Regions from separate parts of the Fulvimarina thalattae genome, predicted to be linked through region 1. Evidence: predicted binding sites of a transcription regulator. Region 1 holds the regulator's gene; the other holds the start of a gene.

Region 1 (3,404 bases):
CTATACCATCGTCATCGTCACCCACTCGATGCAGCAGGCCGCCCGCGTCAGTCAGGTGACGGCGATGTTCCATCTCGGCGATCTGGCGGAGGTGGATGACACCGAGAAGATGTTCTCGAATCCCGAGGACAAGCGCACGCAGGACTACATCACCGGCCGTTTCGGCTGATTCTGGAGCAAGCGGCCGGCCGAACACCCGGCAAGGCCGCGGCAGACGTCCAAACCATTCAGGGAGGCCTTCATGGCTTCGCATATCGTGTCGTCCTATGAAGACGAACTGAAATACATCGTTCGCCGCATCTCCGAGATGGGCGGTCAAGCCGAGCGCATGCTGGAACAGGCGGTGACCGCCCTCGTTCGCGGCGATGCGGGGCTTGCACAGTCGGTGATCGCCGACGACGTCATGCTGGATTCGGCCCAGCGCGAGGTCGACGAAAAGGCAATCATGACCATCGCCAAGCGCCAGCCCATGGCGATCGATCTGCGCGAGATCGTCGGTGCGATCCGCATCTCGAACGATCTCGAACGCATCGGCGATCTTGCCAAGAACATCGCCAAGCGCGTTCTCGCGGTCCATCACCACGCCCAGCCGAGCCAGCTGGTACGCGGCATAGAGCATCTGTCGGAACTCGCGGTCGACCAGCTGAAGGACGTGCTCGACGCCTATGGCGAACGCGATCACGAGCGGGCGATTGCCGTGCGCGACAAGGACGAAGAGATCGACGCGGTCTACACCTCGATCTTCCGCGAACTCCTCACCTATATGATGGAGGATCCGCGCAACATCACGTCCTGCACGCATCTTCTGTTCAGCGCAAAGAACATCGAGCGCATCGGCGACCACGCGACGAACATTGCCGAGACGATCTACTATATCCGCACGGGTGAAGAGATGAAGCCGGATCGGCCTAAGGGTGATCGGTCCGCGACCGTCACTCAGAAGAGCGTCGAGGAAGCCGTGGAAGGTGCTACGGGATGAGCCTTCGTGTGACCGTGGTGGAGGACGAGGAGGCCCTCGGTGTGCTCCTCCGCTACAATCTTGAAGCCGAGGGCTACGAAGTAGAGGTGATCGCCCGCGGCGACGAGGCCGATCTGCGGCTCAAGGAGGACACGCCAGACCTTCTGGTTCTCGACTGGATGCTGCCGGGCCTGTCGGGCGTCGAAATCTGCCGCCGGGTGCGCCAGCGCCCCGACACGGCCCAGCTGCCTGTCATCATGCTGACGGCCCGTGGCGAGGAAAGCGAGCGGGTTCAGGGGCTTTCGGTCGGTGCTGACGACTATGTGGTGAAGCCGTTTTCGATGCGTGAATTCACGGCCCGCGTGAAGGCGATGCTTCGTCGCACGAGTCCTGAAAAGATTGCGAGCCTGCTTACGGCCGGTGATCTCGAACTCGATCGCTCCGCCCACCGCGTACGGCGCTCGGGACGCGAGCTGAAGCTCGGACCAACGGAATTCAAGCTGCTCGAATTCTTCATGCAGGCGCCCGGTCGCGTCTTTACCCGCGAACAGCTGCTCGACGGCGTCTGGGGCCGAGACATCTATGTCGATGAGCGGACGGTGGACGTTCATGTCGGCCGGCTGCGCAAGGCGATCAACCGGGTGCGAGACCGCGATCCGATCCGCACGGTACGCGGCGCCGGCTATGCGCTCGACGAGCAGTTTCTCGCTGGCAAGACAGCGCCGTCTCGTTCGAAGCTGAAGGAAGCGGCAGGGTAGGGCGCCTTCGCTTTCGCTTCCTGCTGAAAGCGTATCACCGAAGTTCATCGGCCGATCGCGAAACGTCATGCCTGGCTGATATTGCGCCGTGGTAAGTCCGGAGAACAGGGTCGGCGCGGGCGCTGCGCTCGCTGTTCTTCGATGGAGTTCGCAGGATGACTGCTTCCTCACCTTTTCACGGGCTGTCCGCCTTTCCGATCACCCCTGCTGACGGTGAGGGGCGCGTCGATACGGAACTCCTCGGCCGGCTTCTGGAACGGATCTGCGCGTCCGGCGCGGACTCGATCGGGCTCCTCGGCAGCACCGGCACCTATGCCTATCTCTCGCGCGCAGAGCGCAAGCGCGCCGTCGATGCGGCTGTCGAATGCGTTGGGGGCCGCCTTCCGGTGATCGTCGGGGTCGGTGCGCTCAGAACCGACGAAGCGCAGGCACTCTCCCGCGACGCCGAAGCGGTAGGCGCGGATGCACTGCTGATGGCGCCGGTCTCCTATACGCCGCTGACGGAAGAGGAGGCTTATCAGCACTATCGTACGGTGGCCGGTTCGACGGGGCTCGATCTCTGTATCTACGATAATCCGAGTACAACGCATTTTTCTTTCAGCAACGATCTCGTGAAACGGCTTTCCAAGGTCGATCGGATTGTTGCTGTGAAGCGCCCGCCCGCCGTTGACGGTGATTTCGATGGCGAGATTGCCGCGTTGCGGTCGCGAACTGGGCTTTCGATCGGCTACAGCGCGGACTGGACGATCGTCCCGGCCTTTCTCGCAGACGCCGATGCCTTCTACAGCGTCATTGGAGGCACGATGCCGGACCTGGCGGTGCGTCTCGCTGCGGCTGCCCGCTCCGGACAAACCGAGCAAGCACGCCGGCTCGACGCGGCCTGCGCGCCGCTTTGGGATGTCTTCAAGGCCTATGGCAGCTTGAGGGTGATGTATGTGCTGCTCGATATTCTCGGATTGGGCGAGGCCGATCTGCCACGTCCGCTGCTGCCGCTCGGTTTTCCCGAGCGGCGCCGTATCGAAAAGGCGCTGGAAGCGCTTCCAGCCTGACGTCTTGATGGCAATGCGTTATGCCGCGCCATGCCTGCTGCCGTGGAAATGATGCACCGGACCGTTGCCCCCGCCCACTGAAAGCGTGTCCGCCTCGGCGATCGCCGCGCCGATATAGGCTTTCGCTCGCCGCGCGGCCTCGATCGGCGTGAGCCCGAAGCCGAGGCCCGTCGCGAGAGCCGAGGAAAGGGTGCAGCCGGTGCCATGCGTGTTCTTCGTCTCGGTTCGCGGTGCACGCAATTCGAACGTCTCGTCACGCGTGACCAAAAGATCGGTCGCCTCGTGGTCACCCGGCAGGTGCCCGCCCTTCATCATCACCGCCGTGCAGCCGAGTGCGAGGAGCAGTTCGCCCTGCCGTCGCATGCCGGCGATGTCATTGGCCGTTTCCTGACCGAGGAGGTCCCCCGCTTCCGGCAGGTTCGGCGTCAAGACTGTCGCGCGGGGTAAAAGAAGTTCACGCAGTGCCGCCACAGCTTCTTCCGCCAGCAAGCGGTCGCCGCCTTTCGCGACCATCACGGGATCGAGGACGACTGGCGCGTCGATTGTCTTGAGGACATCGGCCACCGTCCGAACCGTTTCGACATCGCCGAGCATGCCGATCTTGATCGCGTCGATACGAATATCGTCCCGGATCGCCAC
Region 2 (3,404 bases), on a different contig from region 1:
GTGCGTTCTCGATTTCGTCGACGCGAACATATGCGAATGCGTTATTCGCGACCAATGCCTTAGCTATCGTTGATTTGCCGGTTCCGGGCAGTCCTCCGAACACGATCAGCATGTCACAACGAACCTTGCCATATCCGACTTCAACCTACGGGAATGGGCTGTAACATGGAGCAAGCAAGATTCGCTTCGGGGTTCGAGCGAAACAGCCGTGGTCCGATTGCACAGCTCGAAAAATGCCGGTCGGCTGACTTAGACATTGCGACGAAACCAACAACTGGGTTTCAGGCAAAGCCGTTTCCCACGCCTGCCCTCGCCCTCAGGGCAGATCGGTGCTAGCGGAACGCCCGACACGTCTTATCCCGCCGGCATTCATGATCACCGATCCCTGGTTCTACTGCGCCGCCATTCCGGCGGTCTTTCTCGTCGGCATGTCGAAGGGCGGGTTCGGCGGCACGCTTGCACTGATCGGCGTGCCGTTGATGGCGCTCGCCATCTCGCCCGTGGCAGCCGCCGGCATTCTTCTGCCGATCATGATCCTGATGGATCTGATCGCGCTTTACGCCTGGCGCGGCACCTTCGCAAAATCGGTGCTCATCCAGATGCTGCCGGCCTCGGTCGTCGGGATCGCGGTTGGCTATCTCACCTCGGCCTATGCGCCGCCGGAGGTGATCCGCATCGTCGTCGGGCTTCTGTCGCTCGGTTTCGTCGCCAACTGGTGGTTCCGCACCCGCCATGCCGTGGAGCCGGCGCGTGAGAACCGGGGCCGCGCGTTTTTCTGGGGTGCGGGGGCCGGCTATGGCAGCTTCGTCGCTCATGCCGGCGGGCCGCCCTTTCAGGTCTATGTGGTGCCGCTTCGTCTCGCCCCGACGGATTATGCCGGAACGGCCGTCGTGTTCTTTGCAGTGACGAACGCGGTGAAGCTGATCCCCTATTACGCGCTCGGCCAATTCTCTCACGAGAACCTTCTGACCTCACTCATGCTTCTGCCCGTCGCGCCGATCGCAACGCTCTTCGGCGTCTGGCTCGTCAAGCGGATCGAGCCGCAGCTGTTCTACCGGATCATCTACGGGCTACTGATCCCGGTGGGGCTGAAGCTGGTCTACGACGGGGTAAGTGGCGTTCTCGGATAAGGCCGGTTCGAGGCGCGCATATGAAAACCGTAGCACCAAACGAAAAAGGCCGCGGGCTTTGCCGCGACCTTTCCTCGTTCGAATTAACGTGATCCGGCTCCTCCCGGACCTTGCGCGGTCTTACTGTACCCTGCCGCGCAGCCGCTCGATCTGATCCTTCAACTGAAGTTTCCTAAGCTTCATTTCCTTGATTTCCGCATCGCTTGTCGCGGGTTGTGTCGTCATGGCGGCGACCAACTCGTTGTCGAGCGCCGAATGGCGCTGTTCAAGTTTGGCGATATGGTTTTCCAAGGACATTAGAATCTCCTTCCGTTGGGCGCCCGGCGGGCCTGAACCCATCCGGGCAGAACAGTCAAAGCGTGTCACAAAACTGTCTTGCTGTCGAACCTTTCCATAAGGCTTCGAGCAACTTGGTTTCGTGCCCGCTATCGTGAATGTTGGTGTTTTGCTAAACAGCCGCCAGATTTGACGCGAACACGTTTTCGCGAACGATTCGCGTTTGCGCCGAAAGACGAAAAGAGGATGCGATGGCGGACCAGGAACAGGCTTTGCTGCGGCTGCAGACCGCAAAGCTTCGCCAGGAGCATGCCGATTTCGATGCCGCGATCGAGGCCATGGAAGCTCATGGCTGCGACAAGCTGCGGATTCAGCGCATGAAGAAGAAGAAGCTCCTGATCAAGGACCGCCTGCAGGAACTCGAAGACCAGATCATTCCGGACATCATCGCGTGACCGACGAGACCACCATGCCCCGCGTCGCCATCATCATGGGCAGCCAGTCCGACTGGCCGATCATGAAGAACGCCGCCGATACGCTGACCGAGCTTGAGATTGGATACGAGGCGAAGATCGTCTCGGCTCACCGCACGCCGGACCGGCTCTACGACTTTGCGAACAACGCCAAGGCGAACGGCTACCATGTGGTGATCGCCGGTGCCGGCGGTGCGGCGCATCTGCCCGGCATGACGGCTTCGATGACGCCGCTTCCGGTGTTTGGTGTGCCGATCGAGTCGAAGGCGCTGAAGGGTCAGGACAGCTTGCTTTCCATCGTTCAGATGCCTGCGGGTGTGCCCGTGGGGACCCTCGCGATCGGGCGCGCGGGCGCCGTGAATGCGGCGCTGATGGCGGCGAGCGTGCTGGCGCTGGCCGACGAAGGCATAGCGAGGCGCCTCGACGCATACCGCAAGGCTCAGAGCGAGCGCGTCGCAGAAACCCCTGTCGACGAGGAGCAGGCCCGATGAGCGCTCTTGGCCCCGGATCGACCATCGGCATTCTCGGCGGTGGACAGCTCGGCCGGATGCTCGCCATGGCCGCAGCACGGCTTGGATATCGCACGCTGGTTCTCGATCCCAACAAGGAATCGCCGGCCTTCCAGGTGGCGAACGAGGCGATCGTCGCAGCCTATGACGACCTGCGCGCCCTCGCCCAACTGACAAGCCATTCCGACGTCGTAACCTATGAGTTCGAGAACGTGCCCGTGGCCCCTGCCCGGCAGGCGATCGTCGAGGCCGATCTCTTCCCGCCGCCCGAGGCGCTGGAAGTCGCGCAGGACCGCGTGGTCGAGAAGGCGTTTCTCAATGGCATCGGGATCGAGACGGCGCCCTGGCGTGCGATCGACAGCGTGGAGGAACTCGGCCACGCCCTCATCGACATCGGCACCGACTGCATCCTGAAGACCCGCCGCTTCGGCTATGACGGCAAGGGACAGGCGAGCATCCGCAAGGAAGGCCCGGTCGCCGACGCCTATGAGAGCCTCGGCTCCAAGCCATCGATTCTCGAAGGCAAGGTACCCTTCGCCTACGAAGCCTCGCTGATTGCGGCTCGTGGCAAGGATGGCAGCGTCGCCTGCTACGATCCTGCCGACAACGAACACAGCCTCGGCATCCTCAGGCGCTCGACAGTGCCGGGACGGGTGACGCCGCTCGTTTCGGAGCGGATGGTCGAGACGGGCGGGAAGATTCTCGAAAAGCTGAACTATGTCGGTGTCGTGGGCGTGGAATTCTTCGTGCGCGACGACGAGACGATTCTCGTCAACGAGCTTGCGCCGCGGGTTCATAACTCCGGGCATTGGACCGAAGCTGCCTGCGCAATCTCGCAATTCGAGCAACACATCCGGGCGATCTCCGGCCTGCCGCTCGGCGATCCGAAGCGCCATTCCGATTGCGTGATGGAAAACCTGATCGGCAACGAGATCAAGAAGATCGAGACGCTCGCTGGCGAAAGCGACGTCGTGCTGCACCACTACGGCAAGATCGATGTGAGGGCGGGCCGGAAG

Evidence for each region. The regulator PhoB, encoded in region 1, activates phosphate uptake and scavenging genes when phosphate is short. The targets are predictions, from matches to a motif close to TGTCATNNANCTGTCAT.
Region 2: a site for PhoB is predicted at 1,491-1,507, ahead of ABRA89_RS11995 (YdcH family protein). Genes of this name have one in related genera too.

The regions. Positions count from the first base shown of each region.
Region 1 is NZ_JBEHWS010000015.1:77,942-81,345, forward strand. Features, by position in the region: gene pstB (phosphate ABC transporter ATP-binding protein PstB) at 1-169, shown strand, start outside; gene phoU (phosphate signaling complex protein PhoU) at 242-979, shown strand; gene phoB (phosphate regulon transcriptional regulator PhoB) at 976-1,716, shown strand; gene ABRA89_RS16765 (dihydrodipicolinate synthase family protein) at 1,872-2,765, shown strand; gene thiD (bifunctional hydroxymethylpyrimidine kinase/phosphomethylpyrimidine kinase) at 2,784-3,404, opposite strand, start outside.
Region 2 is NZ_JBEHWS010000008.1:42,017-45,420, reverse strand. Features, by position in the region: gene ABRA89_RS12005 (P-loop nucleotide/nucleoside kinase family protein) at 1-112, opposite strand, end outside; gene ABRA89_RS12000 (sulfite exporter TauE/SafE family protein) at 372-1,130, shown strand; gene ABRA89_RS11995 (YdcH family protein) at 1,251-1,427, opposite strand; gene ABRA89_RS11990 (YdcH family protein) at 1,658-1,861, shown strand; gene purE (5-(carboxyamino)imidazole ribonucleotide mutase) at 1,858-2,370, shown strand; gene ABRA89_RS11980 (5-(carboxyamino)imidazole ribonucleotide synthase) at 2,307-3,404, shown strand, end outside.